3 regions of the Paraburkholderia youngii genome follow, and region 2 is predicted to be linked to each of the others. Evidence: riboswitches for the same ligand, from Rfam matches in the RefSeq annotation. Region 2 holds a riboswitch; each other region holds the start of a gene.
The links. A riboswitch is a leader RNA that binds a small molecule or an ion and turns the genes downstream of it on or off. The one in region 2 is predicted to bind cobalamin.
Positions count from the first base shown of each region.

Region 1: linked by a shared signal. The riboswitch ahead of G5S42_RS25705 (TonB-dependent receptor domain-containing protein) and the one ahead of cobA (uroporphyrinogen-III C-methyltransferase) in region 2 are both predicted to bind cobalamin.
Region 3: linked by a shared signal. The riboswitch ahead of G5S42_RS13965 (CbtB domain-containing protein) and the one ahead of cobA (uroporphyrinogen-III C-methyltransferase) in region 2 are both predicted to bind cobalamin.

Region 1 covers NZ_JAALDK010000001.1:5,638,832-5,644,249, reverse strand. Annotated here, with positions in the region: gene G5S42_RS25725 (EVE domain-containing protein) at 144-602, opposite strand; RNA gene ssrS (6S RNA) at 743-924, opposite strand; gene G5S42_RS25715 (cell division protein ZapA) at 1,003-1,317, opposite strand; gene G5S42_RS25710 (ATPase) at 1,314-1,673, opposite strand; cobalamin riboswitch at 1,894-2,157, shown strand; gene G5S42_RS25705 (TonB-dependent receptor domain-containing protein) at 2,250-4,181, shown strand; gene G5S42_RS25700 (FecCD family ABC transporter permease) at 4,221-5,285, shown strand; gene G5S42_RS25695 (ABC transporter ATP-binding protein) at 5,282-5,418, shown strand, end outside.
Region 2 covers NZ_JAALDK010000001.1:1,151,060-1,156,477, reverse strand. Annotated here, with positions in the region: gene cobW (cobalamin biosynthesis protein CobW) at 1-486, opposite strand, end outside; cobalamin riboswitch at 690-967, opposite strand; cobalamin riboswitch at 1,048-1,316, shown strand; partial or broken gene cobA (uroporphyrinogen-III C-methyltransferase) at 1,561-2,286, shown strand; gene G5S42_RS45420 (cobalamin biosynthesis protein) at 2,329-2,784, shown strand; gene cobO (cob(I)yrinic acid a,c-diamide adenosyltransferase) at 2,781-3,383, shown strand; gene G5S42_RS05400 (cobyrinic acid a,c-diamide synthase CobB) at 3,387-4,712, shown strand; gene bluB (5,6-dimethylbenzimidazole synthase) at 4,696-5,355, shown strand; gene G5S42_RS05390 (DUF4136 domain-containing protein) at 5,394-5,418, opposite strand, start outside.
Region 3 covers NZ_JAALDK010000001.1:3,022,795-3,028,212, forward strand. Annotated here, with positions in the region: gene G5S42_RS13950 (ATPase domain-containing protein) at 1-192, opposite strand, end outside; gene G5S42_RS13955 (hypothetical protein) at 389-829, shown strand; gene G5S42_RS13960 (histidine phosphatase family protein) at 843-1,463, opposite strand; cobalamin riboswitch at 1,551-1,685, shown strand; gene G5S42_RS13965 (CbtB domain-containing protein) at 1,737-1,958, shown strand; gene G5S42_RS13970 (CbtA family protein) at 1,970-2,710, shown strand; rRNA gene G5S42_RS13975 (16S ribosomal RNA) at 3,310-4,839, shown strand; tRNA gene G5S42_RS13980 (tRNA-Ile) at 4,914-4,992, shown strand; tRNA gene G5S42_RS13985 (tRNA-Ala) at 5,040-5,115, shown strand.

The DNA of each region.
Region 1 (5,418 bases), 4.5 Mb from region 2:
GAACGGTTGGTTCGAACTCGCGCTTTCGTCGAGCGATTAGGCGCGTCTTACTGGCGCTTGGTTCCCCAATTAGTACTTCGCCGCCGCATCGGAAATGATGGCCCGGACGCGATCAGGACACGTGCCGCGTCGCGCATTTGCCCTTAAACCAGCTGTTTAGTGATGAAGCGCCATTCGGCGTCGGTCACCGGAGTGATCGACAGACGGTTGCCTTTGGCGAGCACGCGCATGTCCTGCAATTCGGCATGCTCGCGCAGCGCGGCCAGCGGAATCAGTGGGATTTTCTTCTTGAACACGACGTCGACGAGCATCCAGCGCGGCGTTTCCCGCGACGATTTCGCGTCGTAGTACGGACTCTTTTTATCGAACTGCGTCGGGTCCGGATACGCGGTCGACGAGACTTCCGCGATGCCCGCGATGCCGGGTTCCGGACAGCTCGAATGATAGAAGAGCACGCCGTCGCCGACCTGCATCACGTCGCGCATGAAGTTGCGCGCCTGATAATTGCGCACGCCGGTCCACGGCAAGGTGCGATGCGGTGCGTTGGCGAGGTCGTCGATGCTTGCTTCGTCCGGTTCGGACTTCATCAGCCAGTAGCGCATGAATCGGAGTGAGCGTGTGAGATTGAACGAGGCGCCAACAACAGGCGCGCGCGGAAAAGCACCTGAAACAGGCACACAAAAAGAAAAAACGACGACCAAAGAAAAACGGCATCGAACCGAAGTCCGATGCCGTTCCAGATAAGGTCCCCGCCTTAGCCGCTAGGCCGGCATCCTGAACCGAGGGTTCAGAATTGGTCGCAGTTAGCAACACTTCGGGTACATCAGACAGAGTGACGCGCACACCCGTGCTACAAATTTCCGCAACCGTGCACATGGCATTGGTTCAAGGAATATATGACCTTGGCGAACCAGGCAGGGAAGCTAAACCGATGAAGCTACAACACATACCGTTGAACATGTGACCGGTTCGAAACCGGCCCGCTATTGAGTCAACTACTGCTTACTGCATGCTGTACTGCTCAATCACAGTACCTAGCTGTTCGTTCATTTGCTGCATTGTACGCCGGATTTCTTCAGCAGGAAATGCTTCTCCGTGTCGCACGCTGCTTTGCAGCTTAAGCAGTTCCGATGCCAGCGACAGCGCCGCCATCACCGCGATGCGATCGGTGCCGCGCACGTTGCTGCCGCTGCGGATTTTCTTCATCTCCGCGTCGACGCGCGCGACCGCCTCGAGCAGCGCGCCTTCCGTTTCGGGCGAACAGGCGAGACGGTAGGGTACTTCGAGAATCGATACTTCGATCTGCTTGGTGGTCATGCGCTTTCTCCGTGTCGGCTCACGTCGCCTTCCGCTTCCTCGTGTTCGGGCTGGGCGGACTCGAGCAGATCGAGCTGGTTATCCGGTTCGCTGCTTGCGCGTGCGCGCGGCAATTTTTCGAGAATCGCATTCAGGCGCACCTGAGCGTCGTCGATCTTGGCGGACAGCGCGTCGCGTTCCGCTTGCAGTGCATCGCGCTCGGCACGCAATTGCGCGAGTTCGGTGTGCGTGGCTTGTACTTCGGCACGCGTTTGCGCGAGTTGCTCTTCGAGCGCGATCCGCGCTTCGTTGTGGCGCTTGCTGATCGCAATCAGCTTGCCGATGTTCTGGGAGAGTGATTCGAGTTCGGTGAGCATGTGCTGCGTCCTCTAAAGACATCGCATTTTAGCGCGGAATATTACAGGTTCCGACAATTGTCTCGTTTCGAGACGTAACAGCATCGCTTCATGCAGGTTCGTTGCGAGTCGTGTCGTCGACCATAAGATCAAAGACCGGCAATCCATCGGACAATAACCTGCATTCGACAGAACGGATCGCGCTCCGGTTGGCCTTTCTTGACGCCCCGCGAAGCCGCTCCTACACTTCCCGCACTCTGGTGCCCGCGCGCGCTTTTCGGCGCGCGCAGTTAAACGGGAAGCAGGGCGCGCGCGGTGCCAAACCGGATGCGCGAACCTGCGCTGCCCCCGCAACGGTAAACGACCGCATGTGATGTGCTCATGCAGGTCGGTCCTTGTCGCACGGTTGGAAGTTCAATCTGCGAGTGTGCCACTGCGCGTCACGCGTGGGAAGGCGGGATCGATGTGTCGTAGCCCGGATACCGGCCAGAAAAGAGGGACGTCCCCCGCGAAAACGTTAAACATGGGGGGACGCCTCGTGACGCGTCGGCCTGCGGGGAAGCAGGCCGTGCATGCTATCCACAGGAATGTCATCCCATGTTGTCCCCCATCGCCCGCGCGACGCTGCTCGCGTTCGCGAGCCTGCCGCTCGTCGCGCATGCGCAAAGCGCCGAGCCTGTGCCTTCATCGTCCGCTGCGGATGCAAGCACCGCGAACGCCCCAAACGTTGCGGATGCGGCCAATCCCGCTTCCGCCGATGCATCGGGCAACGTGCTCTCGCCGATCGTCGTGACCGCACAACGCGGAGCGCAAGCGTTGCGCGACGCGATCCCGCAGACCACGCAGTTCGATCAGCAGGACATCGCCGACACGACCGCGACCGATCTGCCCGGCCTGCTGCGACTCGCACCCGGCGCGCAAATCTCGCGCACGGGTGGCCCCGGTTCGACCACGAGCCTCTTTCTGCGCGGCGCGTCGTCGACACAATCGCTGCTGCTGATCGACGGCGTGCGCGTCGATTCGGTGAGTCTCGGCTCCTCTCAGCTCGCACAGATTCCGCTCGACCAGGTCGATCACGTCGAAGTCGTGAACGGCAACGTGTCGGCGCTGTACGGCTCGGGCGCGATCGGCGGTGTCGTGCAGGTGTTCACGAAAGACGGCGGCGATCATCCGCCGCGCTTCAATTTTTCGCTCGGCTACGGCAGCTATCACACGCAGACGCAAACGGCCGGCGTGAACGGCGCGCTCGATCAGGACGGTCGCACGACCTTCAACATCTCGCTCGCGCGCACGAAGAACGACGGCTTTTCGTCGCTCGATCCGCTCGAGGCGCCGGGCGCGAATCCGAACGCGAACGGCAATCTGAACGAGAGCATCAGCGCGTCGCTGCGCCACAAGTTCACCGACAAGTGGGATGCGGGTGTCAGCTACTTCCAGTCGAACAACAACAACAGCTACGACAATGCGTACGGCGTGCCAACCGATCTGAACAACCTCTATAGCAAGGTGCGTCAGGTGTCGGTGTTTGCGAACGGCAAGCTGACCGACTGGTGGACCACCCACTTCACGCTCGCCGAGGGCGACGACCGCAGCGTATCGAACACCAATGGCATCTACAACGACCGTTTCGATACCGACAATCGCCAGTACACGTGGCAGAACGATTTCGCGCTCGCCGCGAACCAGAAGCTGCAATTCGGCTACGAACATCTCGACCAGACTCTCGACTCCGACACGTTCGCCGCGCCCGACCGTCACGTCGATTCGGTCTTCGCCGGCTACAGCGCACGCTTCGGCCGCAACCAGATTCAGGCCAACGTACGCCGCGACCAGTACTCCGATTTCGGCGGAGCGAACAGTTACTATCTCGGCTACGGTTTCGACATCACGTCGCGCTGGAAGGTAACCGCAAGCTATTCCGATGCGTTCCGCGCGCCGAGCTTCGACGATCTGTACTATCCGATCAGCGGCAACCCGTCGATCCAGCCGGAGCGCAGTCACTCGGTCGAAGCCGGTTTGCAGTACGCGACCGACGCGCTCGGCGTGATGCGTCTGAACGCATTCCAGACGCGCTATACGAATCTGATCGACTACGTGCAGACGATCCCCGGCATCTATCTCGCGGAGAACGTCGGCCATGCGAAGGTGCAGGGACTCGAAGGATCGTGGAGCGGTCATGTCGGCAAGACCGACGTACGCGCGACATTGACGCTGCAGAACCCGGTCGATCTCGACAGCGGTACCGACCTCGTGCGACGCGCGCGACGCTTCGGGTCGTTCGCGGCGAATCGCAGCATCGGTGGATGGCGGGTTGGGGGCGAGTGGATCGTCAGCGGTCCGCGTCCAGACAGCACCGGCAAGCTCGGCGGTTATGGCATCGTGAATCTATCGGCGCGCTACAACATCACGAAGGCGTGGTACGTCAGCGCGCAAATCGACAATCTGTTCAACAAGGACTATGAGACGGCCTACTCGTATAACTCGCCGCGACGCGGTGCGTATGTCACGCTCGGCTGGCGGCAGCAGTGACGCGCGCGCCGGGTTGGCCGCATGCGTGAGCGCACGCGGATGAGTCGCGCGTCCGGTTCGCTGTCCGCCGCGATGGCAACGCCGCGCCCGATGAACGCGAAACGCGCGGCCGCGATCTGGCTCGGACTCGCGCTCGCCGCCGTCGCGCTGCTCGGCGCGTCGCTGGTGCTCGGCAGCGTGCCGCTCGCGCCGTCGCGCGTGCTTGCGGCGCTCGTGCCAACGCACACGTTCGGCGCCACGGGCAGCGACGATCTCGCCGGCGAAATCGTGCGCACGTTGCGATTGCCGCGCGCGCTCGCAGGCTTCGCGTGCGGCGCGTTGCTCGCGCTCGCCGGCGCGCTGCTTCAGGTGCTGCTGCGCAATCCGCTGGCCGAGCCGTACGTGCTCGGCGTGTCGGGCGGCGCGGCCAGCTTCGCGCTGGTCGCGATGATCGCGGGCGGCGCCTGGTGGATCGTCGATGCGAGCGCGTTCGCGGGTGCGTTCGTGTCGATCCTGCTGGTGCTCGGACTCGCGCGTCGCGAACTGTGGCGCGGCGAGCCGCAGGACACGTCGCCGCGTTTGCTGCTGACCGGCGCGGTGATCGCGGCCGGGTGGGGCGCGATGATCACGCTGCTGCTCAATCTCGCGCCCGATAGCCGTCTGCGCGGCATGCTGTTCTGGCTGACCGGCGACCTCAATGGCGGCGCGCTGCCGTGGACCGCGCTGATCGCGCTCGCGCTCGTGTTGCTCGCGATCGTGCCAGCCGCGCCGCGTCTGAACGTGCTGCTGCGCGGCGACGCAGCCGCGCAAGCGCTCGGCGTCGCGGTAATGCCACTGCGTTTGCGCGTGTACCTGGTCGCGTCGCTGGCGGCAGCCGCGGCGGTGACGACCGCGGGCACGATCGGCTTCGTCGGTCTCGTCGTGCCGCATATGCTGCGGCTCGCGTTCGGCAACGACCAGCGCATGCTGCTGCCGGCGGCTGCACTCGGCGGCGGCGTCGCGGTGATGGGCGCGGATCTGATCGCGCGGACCGTGATTGCGCCCGCGCAATTGCCGGTCGGCGTGATCACGTCGCTGGTCGGCGTGCCGGTGTTCCTGTGGATGCTGCTCAAACGCCGCCGATGATGCAAGCCGAACCCAGCCCCACCTCTTCGATGCTGAGCACGCAGCGCCTGACACTGCGCGCCGGCGCGCGCACCTTGCTCGACGCGTTCACGCACACCTTCAATGCGGGCGAAGTCTGGTGTATCGCCGGGCC
Region 2 (5,418 bases):
CTTGCGCTGCGCATCGACGGCGACCGGGTTATCGGCGAACTGGCCGCTTGCGGCGGCGGGGCCATCCACCACCGTCACCACCGCGTCGACCGTGAAGCCGTTGCGGATCTGCGGCCAGTTGAACGCCTGCACGAGCGGCTTCGGCAATGCGAGCCCCGAGGTTTCGATCAGCACGTGATCGAGTTCGTCGCGCCGCTCCGCGAGCTTTTCCATCACCGGGAAAAACTCTTCCTGCACGGTGCAGCACAGACAACCGTTCGCGAGTTCATACAATTGCCCTTCGGTCTCGACGCCGTTTTCATCGCAACCGATGCCGCAGCCCTTGAGGATTTCGCCGTCGATGCCGAGTTCGCCGAACTCGTTGACGATCACCGCTATGCGCTTGCCGCCCGCATGCTGAAGGATGTGCCGCAGCAACGTAGTTTTGCCACTGCCGAGAAAGCCGGTAACGATCGTGACGGGAATCTTGCGCAATTGAGTTTGCATCGTGAGGTCCATCCCTTTGCGTTGCATCGGTCTGCCGCAAGTTCCGCGCATCGGTCGGCATCGGCTGGCGAATGGAGCGAATGAAGCACGCGCAACAGTACCAGCGATCACCAGACACGGGGACGAACGACGGCATTGCCGCGACAACGGAAATACAGAAAGCGGAACTGAGGTCATGAACGCGCCGCCGCATCCCCGCGGCGGTCGTTCTGCTTCTTCGGGCCGGTATCCGGGCTGGCGAAAGCGCCGCTTCCCCTTCCCGGACGAGTGGTTTCTCGTCCAGTGGTGATATGTCGACGCGACCTTGCGCGAGGACATCGAAGCCGGCACCGCGGCGCCCGGCTATCAAGCCGGAACCGCTTTTCGCTTACCGTTGCGGGGACAGCACAGGTTAGCCGCTCTAGCGCAGATGGCTCCCTGTTTCCCGTTTAACTGCATGCGCACGAACGCGCACGCGAGCACCCAAAGTGCGTGCGAGTGTAGGCCCCCGGGCATGCGCAGTCAAGGAACGCGGGGCGCCGGAAAGCGCCGCCGCGGCTTATCCGGCAAGGCGTCATGTGCTATCGTATGCGCGCGTTTGGTGCCCGCACATGCGCTCGCATGTGCAGTTAAACGGGAAACAGGCAGCGCGTCGCGCGTTCAACCTGTGCTGTCCCCGCAACGGTAAGCGACCTGCGGCGCGCGGTTCGATTCAGCTTCGATTCCGCTGTGCCGCGCATGCGTTTTTTGATGCCACTGTCCCCGCGAATCCGCAGATTCGCAAACCGGGACGGGAAGGCGAAGCGCGTGAGGCCGCCAGCCCGGATACCGGCCAGACGCGGAGGCGGCGCCGCATGCATGCGTGCATCGGGTTGCGCCGCCGGCCGCCGGAATCCGCGGGGAACGGATGTGAAGGCGTAGTAGCGCGGCATCGCGCGTGTCGTGGCGTTCTCACTGAAGAATCCGCCGCGAACCGCACGAGTGGCCGCGCCCGGATTCGCTGTACCGCATGACATCCATATTCACCGCCGCGCGCACCGTCGCACGCCGCCACTCCCCTCCCATCTCCGCATGGCATGCGCCATGCACGCCGCGATGACGCGCGCCTGGCTGATCGGCGCCGGTCCCGGCGACGTCGAACTGATGACGCTGAAGGCCACCCGTGCGCTCGCGCAGGCCGATGTCGTGCTGGTCGACGATCTGGTCAATCCCGACGTTCTGCAGTTCGCGGGCGCCAACGCGCAAGTCGTATACGTCGGCAAGCGCGGCGGCCATCCGTCGACTCCGCAAGCGGACATCGTCGCGCAAATGCTCGGGCATCTGCGCGCGGGACGCAGCGTGGCGCGGCTCAAAGGCGGCGATCCGTTCGTGTTCGGCCGCGGCGGCGAAGAATTGCAGGCGCTGCAGGCGGCTGGTGTTGAAGTCGACGTGATCAACGGCATCACGGCCGGCATCGCCGCGCCCGCGACGCTCGGCATCGCGGTCACGCATCGCGATTACGCGCAGGGCGTCGTGTTCGTCACCGGCCACGGCGCCGGCGGTGGCGAGCCGGACTGGGCCGCGCTCGCCGCGACGCAGATGACGCTCGTGATCTATATGGGCATGCGGCGGCTCGGCGAAATCGTCGGCGCGTTGCTCGCGGCCGGCATGTCCGCCGATACGCCCTGCGCGGCGATCGAATCGGCGACGCGGCCGGAGCAGCGTCACGTGCTCGCGCCGCTGCGCGAGTTTGCCGAGGCGGTCGTGCGCGCGGGGCTCGGCTCGCCGGCGATCGTCGTGATCGGCGGCGTGGCCTCGTTCGCTCTTGCGCGTGATGCGGCCAAACGCGACGGCCGAGTCGCTCACGAACAAGCTGCGAGCGCGATTAAAACGCTGAGCGTCGGCATAGGTTGCCGCTTGCACAGCGATGCGGCTGACATCGAAGCCGCCGTGCGCGCAGCACTCGGTTCGAATGCCTTCGAGCAGATCCACACCATTGCGACGATCGACGCCAAAGCCAACGAAGCAGGTCTGCTCGAATTCTGTTCGCGCCATCAACTACCGCTGCAACTGTTCAGCCGCGAGCAGATCGCCGCCGCACCGTTCGCGTCGCCGTCGGCGGCCGCGCGCGCGCATCTTGGTGTCGACGGTGTGTGCGAACCGTGTGCGCTACTGGCGGCAGCAGCGTCGGTCCGCGCGACAATCACGCAAAACGCACGTCTGGTCGTACGCAAGACCACGCACGCCGGCATTACCGTCGCGATTGCGGCGGCGAGCGACAGCGCACCCGGCGACGTAGCGCCCTTCCATCCCGCCCCTCAAGACCAGGACCTCCGATGAAAACCGATCCCGAATCGCATCAACGCATGACCGAACGGCGCCGCGAAGGCCACGAAAAGAAGCAGGCCAGCGCTACCGTCGAAAAAGGCCTGCTGATCGTCAACACCGGCACCGGCAAGGGCAAGAGCACGGCCGCGTTCGGCATGGCCGTGCGGGTGCTCGGCCACGGCATGCGGCTGGGTGTCGTGCAGTTCATCAAGGGCGCGCTGCATACGTCGGAGCGCGATTTCCTCGGCGCGATCGCGCAATGCGATTTCGTCACGATGGGCGACGGCTATACGTGGAACACGCAGAACCGCGAAGCCGACATGGCAACCGCGCGCAAGGGCTGGAACGAAGCGCGGCGGATGATCGAAAGCGGCGACTATCAGATGGTGATCCTCGACGAGCTGAACACCGTGCTGAAGTACGAGTACCTGCCGCTCGACGAAGTGCTCGCCGTGATCAATGCGCGCGCGCCGATGCTGCACGTCGTCGTGACCGGGCGCCATGCGCCCGACGCGCTGATCGAAGCCGCCGACCTCGTCACCGAAATGCGCGCGATCAAGCATCCGTATCGCGAGCAGGGTGTGAAGGCGCAGCGCGGCGTGGAGTTCTGAGCGATGTCCGCGCCCCCCAAGGGGACTCGCTCCGCAGCGTGCCCCGCGCTGTTCATCAGCGCGGCCGCCTCGGGACAAGGCAAGACCACGATCACCGCGGGTGTCGCGCGCTATCACCGGCGGCTCGGACGTCGCGTGCGCGTGTTCAAGACCGGGCCGGATTTTCTCGACCCGATGATCCTCGCGCGCGCGAGCGGCGCGCCGGTGCTGTCGCTCGATCTATGGATGGTCGGCGAAAGCGCGTGCCGCAACCTGCTCGCGCAGGCGGCACAAGAAGCCGATCTGATCCTGATCGAAGGCGTGATGGGCCTGTTCGACGGCACGCCGAGCAGCGCCGATCTGGCGACCACGTTCGGCGTGCCGGTGCTTGCGGTGATTTCCGCGCAGGCGATGGCGCAGACCTTCGGCGCGCTCGCGTTCGGCCTTGCGCGCTTCAGACCGCAACTGCCGTTTCATGGCGTGCTCGCGAATCGCGTCGGCTCGACCCGGCACGCGCAGATGCTGCAGGAAGCGCTGCCGCCTGAACTGCGCTGGTGCGGCCACATCGCCACGAGCGACGAGATCACGCTGCCCGACCGGCACCTCGGCCTGCATCAAGCCGATGAAATCGACGATCTCGAAGCGCGCCTCGAACGCGCGGCGGATACGCTCGCGTCGACCGCGCTCGCCGAACTGCCGCCGCCGGTCGATTTCGGCACACCGTCGCCCGAGGTGCTGCCGCGTCTGCTCGAAGGCACGCACATCGCGATCGCGCGCGACGCCGCGTTCTCGTTCATCTACCCCGCCAACGTCGCGCTGCTCGAAGCGCTCGGCGCGCGGCTCAGCTATTTCTCGCCGCTCGCCGACGAAGCGTTGCCCGCCGACGCGCATGCGCTCTATCTGCCGGGCGGCTATCCCGAACTGCATATGGCGACGCTCGCGGGCAACATGAGCAGCGCGGCATCGATCCGCGCACACGTCGTGGCGGACAAACCGGTGGTCGCCGAATGCGGCGGCATGCTCTACCTGCTCGACACCCTGACCGACGCGCAAGGCACGCGCACGCGGATGCTCGGCCTGCTGCCCGGTCACGCGACGATGCAAACACGCTTCACGTCGCTCGGCATGCAGCAGATCGACGGCCTCCACGGCACGCTGACCGGCCACACGTTTCATTACTCGAAGCTCGCGACACCGCTCGAACCGCAGCGCTTCGCCACCCGCGCGCACAGCGACACCCCCGGCGAAGCGGTGTTCCGCGTGGGCCCGATTGTGGCAACCTATATGCACGCTTACTGGCCCTCCAACCCGGCTTTCACGGCCGCCCTCTTTCATGGCGAAGCCTTTTGACGACTCCGAGCGCGAGGCGGTCTATCGCGCGATTTACGAACGCCGCGACATGCGCCACTTCGTGCCCGATCCGGTCGATCCAGCGGTGCTGCGGCGTCTGCTCGACGCGGCGCATCACGCGCCGAGCGTCGGCTACATGCAGCCGTGGCGCATCGTGCGCATCACCGATGCGGCGCTGCGCACGGGCTTGCGCGACATCGTCGAGCGCGAACGGCTCGCCACCGCCGACGCGCTCGGCAAGCGCCGCGACGAGTTCATGAAGCTGAAGGTCGAAGGCATGCGCGACTGCGCGGAGCTGCTGGTGATCGCGTTGATGGACGGGCGCGAGCGGCACGTGTTCGGCCGTCGCACGCTGCCGGAGATGGACCTCGCTTCGGTCGCGTGCGCGATCCAGAACATGTGGCTCGCCGCGCGCGCGGAAGGACTCGGGCTTGGGTGGGTGTCGCTGTTCGATGTCGACGCGGTGCACCGGCTACTGGCGATGCCGGAAGGCGCGCGGCCGGTCGCGATTCTGTGTCTCGGCCACGTCGATGCGTTCTACAGCGAGCCGATGCTCGAAACGGAGCGCTGGGCGAGCCGTCTGCCGCTAGCCGATTGTGTGTTCGAAAACCGCTGGCCACGCGGCGAACCGGTGCCGGAATAACCGACACGCACGGCTCCGGCGACTCGAAGCTGCGTTGTTTAGCGCTGCAGCGGCTCCATCGAC
Region 3 (5,418 bases), 1.9 Mb from region 2:
GTAAAGACCGGTCTGCCCTTCGTCGAGGCCCTTGAGTAAGAATTGCAATGCCAAGGTCGTTTTGCCCGTGCCTGGCGCACCCTCTATGAGGTACATGCGGTTCGGCGTAAGACCACCGCCGAGGATGTCGTCGATTCCTGCGATGCCCGACGATAAGCGGGCGGGGGTGGGGGCGGCGGTGGTAGTCGACATGATGGTTGAAATGACGTCGGCAGTGGCTTTGATCGGAAGCGGCGTGATGTTGCGGCCGGTATGGCGCCACGCAATTTGTGTGCCGTCCTGCGCCGCCTGCGTGCTGGGTGTTCGCGCGTATGGGCATGAAGCGTGCTATTGAGGGTGGCTCGCTGCGAGCTTTTTTCAGCAGCACTCTGGAAGCTTCACGCACAACATGAAAACCTATCGACTCTCCGCTATCGCGCTTACCGCGGCATCGCTCGTTGCGCTGCTGCCGGTCGGCGCATCCGCCGACGATAGCCCCAGACCTTGCGGCGCGCTGAAACGGATCGTCGCCGCGGCGCCCGACGGCTTCACCTCGCTGACGCCCGACGACGGCAAAGGCGTCGCGCAACCCTATGGCGACGACGCGCAATGTTCAGCCGCGCATCGTAGTTTCCAGTGCACGTGGACGCCGCATCAGGCGGCGGGCTCGAACGCGGATGCGTTGGAAGCGGTCGCGGCCGACATCGCGTCGTGCCTGCCCGATGCAACGCACGATCAGAATTCGCCGGGACGTCAGCACTTTTATCTCGGCGCGAAGGATCGACGCACCGAAATCACGCTGACTCCCGAGGGGGTGAACCAATTGCGGCTCGTGGTGTCGGGCAGGTAAGCGGCGGTTCCGTTCAGGCGGTGGCAGACGGCCACCATGACCAGCCGCGTCGCGAGTGGTGCAATTCGACGACCGACAGCGGCGTGATCTCGATGCGACAGAACACGGTTGGCGATGCGCCGAGGGCATGCACGATTGCCGCTCGCAGAAGCGTTGCGTGGGTGATCGCGACGATGGTTCGACCGTGTGCAGAGGCCGCGAAGCCTGCTTCGTTGACCGCGTTGCATGAGCGTACGTCTGCCTGTTGCGCGTCGAGCCACTCTCCGACCCGCCGCGCGAGTCGATCGAACGATTCACCCCCGGGCGGTGCTGCGTCGGGCTCGCGCGTCCAGGCGGCGAGTTCGCGGGGGGCTTCGTCGGCAATCTCCGCGAGGCGCTGGCCGCGCCATTTGCCATAGTCGATATCCGCCAATGCGTCGGCAGGCGTGGCGCTCAGACCGAGCGCGGCGACCGTTTCGCGGGCGCTGGCGGCGGGGCTGGTGAATACGGTGGCGTCGGCGGGAAGCGCGAGACGGGCGCGCGCCGCTTCGGCTTCGGCGCGGCCGCGCGCGTCGAGCGGATCGTCGGCGGGGAAGCGGCCCGCGCGCTGCGCGGCCGTTGCCGCATGGCTCACCAGTAATAGTCGCGTATCCATTCTTTGCGTTGGCGCCTCATTCGCACTTGCCTGCGTGGCTTGACGGGCTCGCGGCGTGCGTTGCGCGTTGCGGCGCAGCCCTCGCCGTCGCGGAAGCCGCAGTTTAGCGCGTAGAATACCGACAATGCGAAGCACGGAAGCCGGTGAGAGCCCGGCGCGGTCGCGCCACTGTAATCGGCCTTGCAATCCACAAGAGCCGAAAGCCAGACCTGAGCTTCGCACCATTCCTCTGCAATCGACTATCGGGGCGCGTTACCCCAGGAGATGTCCATCATGACCGAAGCTGTTTTCGATCGCGCCGCGCAACCGGCGGCCCAGCCCACTCCCATTCCCTTGCGTGAACTGCTGCCGTGGGTCGTATTCGGCGGCTTGCTGCTGTTGCTCGCGCTTTACTTCGTTGGTGCGGAACAGGGTGCGACGTCGCTCGTGCCCGGCATGTACGTGCATGAGTTCGTGCACGACGGCCGCCATCTGCTTGGCTTTCCCTGCCACTAACGGAGTTCGACATGGTAGGTAAATTGTTGGTGCGCGGGATGCTCGCGGGCATCGTCGCGGGCTTGCTCACGTTCGCGTTCGCGCGAATCGTCGGCGAACCACAGGTCGATCAGGCGATTTCATTCGAAGAGAAAGCGGCCGCGGCGCGCGGCGAGGCGCCCGAGCCCGAAATCGTGAGCCGTGAGACGCAGGCTGGCCTCGGCCTGCTGACTGGCGTGGTCACGTATGGCGCGGCATTCGGCGGTCTGTTCTCGCTGGTGTTTGCCTATGCGTATGGACGCGCGGGTTCGTTGAGCGTGCGCGCGCTGTCTGCGTGGCTCGCGCTTGGCGCGTTCATCGCCATCGTGGTCGTGCCGAATATCAAGTATCCGGCCAATCCGCCGTCGGTCGGTGATCCGGACACGATCGGCGCGCGCACGGGCCTGTTCTTTCTGATGATCGCGATTTCGCTCGCAACGATGGTGTTTTCGCTGAAGGTGCGGCGCCGCGCGGCGGCGAAGCTGGGTGCATGGAACGGCTCGATCGTCGCGGGGCTCGTATTCGTCGCGATCATCGCGGCCGTACAACTGTCGATGCCGGTCATCAATGAAGTGCCGGCCACGTTCCCGGCCGTGCTGCTGTGGAAGTTCCGCGTCGCGGCGATCGGCATGCAGGTGGTCATGTGGACGACGATCGGGCTGTTGTTCGGCGCGATGGTCGAGCGCAGTGCTTTTATGCGTACGAATGCGCGGGTGACGATGAAGTCCGCTTGAATAAGACGGTGACGCGTGGCCGCGCAAGCGGCGACGCTTCGCGCGCAACGCGCGAGAATGGTTTTGGATCAAGTACTTGGCGCGGTTGTGGAGCGGTTATCCACAGCCTTGCGAACATTTTCTGTGGAAAAGCTGCTTAACGGCTTTTCGCAACTCCACTCGACGCGGCGCCTAGGGAAATCCAATTGGACGCCTAACTAATTCATGTTGTACGCGGCACTGCTCAATTTTTAAGCTCTTCAACTTTTTAAAATAATTTGTGAGAAGGGTATTGACGCGGCGCGGACCGCTCTCCATAATCTCGCTTCTCTGCTGCAGACGCAGCGACGCAAACGAAGCAGTGCCGGGTGGTGGTGGTTCAGGCGCTGCGGGTTGGGCGGATCGATCTTTAAAAACTAACAGCCGATAAGTGTGGGCGCTTGATGCGGAATGCGGCGGCGGATCCGTATGGATCTGCTGCAAGGCAAAAGTATCAGAAGCCTCACACAGTATTAGAGGAAGGTTTATCTGTCGAAAGACGGATTGATCATCGTCAGTACGTTGAGTGAGCGACCGGTTCATAAGCAGGAAACTGCGGAACCGAAAACAGTAACAGGTTTGAACTGAAGAGTTTGATCCTGGCTCAGATTGAACGCTGGCGGCATGCCTTACACATGCAAGTCGAACGGCAGCACGGACTTCGGTCTGGTGGCGAGTGGCGAACGGGTGAGTAATACATCGGAACGTGTCCTGGAGTGGGGGATAGCCCGGCGAAAGCCGGATTAATACCGCATACGCTCTGTGGAGGAAAGCGGGGGATCGCAAGACCTCGCGCTCAAGGGGCGGCCGATGGCAGATTAGGTAGTTGGTGGGGTAAAGGCCTACCAAGCCGACGATCTGTAGCTGGTCTGAGAGGACGACCAGCCACACTGGGACTGAGACACGGCCCAGACTCCTACGGGAGGCAGCAGTGGGGAATTTTGGACAATGGGCGCAAGCCTGATCCAGCAATGCCGCGTGTGTGAAGAAGGCCTTCGGGTTGTAAAGCACTTTTGTCCGGAAAGAAAACCTCGTGGCTAATATCCGTGAGGGATGACGGTACCGGAAGAATAAGCACCGGCTAACTACGTGCCAGCAGCCGCGGTAATACGTAGGGTGCGAGCGTTAATCGGAATTACTGGGCGTAAAGCGTGCGCAGGCGGTGCTGTAAGACCGATGTGAAATCCCCGGGCTTAACCTGGGAACTGCATTGGTGACTGCAGCGCTGGAGTATGGCAGAGGGGGGTGGAATTCCACGTGTAGCAGTGAAATGCGTAGAGATGTGGAGGAACACCGATGGCGAAGGCAGCCCCCTGGGCCAATACTGACGCTCATGCACGAAAGCGTGGGGAGCAAACAGGATTAGATACCCTGGTAGTCCACGCCCTAAACGATGTCAACTGGTTGTCGGGCCTTCATTGGCTTGGTAACGTAGCTAACGCGTGAAGTTGACCGCCTGGGGAGTACGGTCGCAAGATTAAAACTCAAAGGAATTGACGGGGACCCGCACAAGCGGTGGATGATGTGGATTAATTCGATGCAACGCGAAAAACCTTACCTACCCTTGACATGGATGGAATCCTGCTGAGAGGCGGGAGTGCCCGAAAGGGAGCCATCACACAGGTGCTGCATGGCTGTCGTCAGCTCGTGTCGTGAGATGTTGGGTTAAGTCCCGCAACGAGCGCAACCCTTGTCCCTAGTTGCTACGCAAGAGCACTCGGGGAGACTGCCGGTGACAAACCGGAGGAAGGTGGGGATGACGTCAAGTCCTCATGGCCCTTATGGGTAGGGCTTCACACGTCATACAATGGTCGGAACAGAGGGTTGCCAAGCCGCGAGGTGGAGCCAATCCCAGAAAACCGATCGTAGTCCGGATCGCACTCTGCAACTCGAGTGCGTGAAGCTGGAATCGCTAGTAATCGCGGATCAGCATGCCGCGGTGAATACGTTCCCGGGTCTTGTACACACCGCCCGTCACACCATGGGAGTGGGTTTTACCAGAAGTGGCTAGTCTAACCGCAAGGAGGACGGTCACCACGGTAGGATTCATGACTGGGGTGAAGTCGTAACAAGGTAGCCGTATCGGAAGGTGCGGCTGGATCACCTCCTTTCCAGAGCTTGCATTGCTGCGCAAGCGCTCACGCTTATCGGCTGTGGTTTAGAGAAGCAACGCAGACAGACTCAGGGGTCTGTAGCTCAGTCGGTTAGAGCACCGTCTTGATAAGGCGGGGGGGTCGATGGTTCGAATCCATCCAGACCCACCATCTTTGTCTGTGGTGCTGACTGGGACACCCTTGAGTAGGGTATGACCGGGGGATTAGCTCAGCTGGGAGAGCACCTGCTTTGCAAGCAGGGGGTCGTCGGTTCGATCCCGTCATCCTCCACCAATCCTCAATGCGCAGGGTTCTGCATGAAGGCAGAGCGTTGCGCATTGGCGATTGAGCCAGTCAGCGCGGTATGAGGCACAGGCTTTATATCGGCTGTCGTTCTTTAACAATCAGGAAGAAGTAGTAAAGAGATTCACGAAAGCGTACCTGGAGATGGGTGCGTGAGTAGGTGAATCAGGGTTGTGATTGTATCGATGTATTTTAAAGGTGATCGAGAGATCGCTTTGGAATACGGCGCAACACGAATACTCAACCTGTAGCGTGTGTGAAAAACGCTGCCTTCCCAGTGAAGGTGGTGAGAGA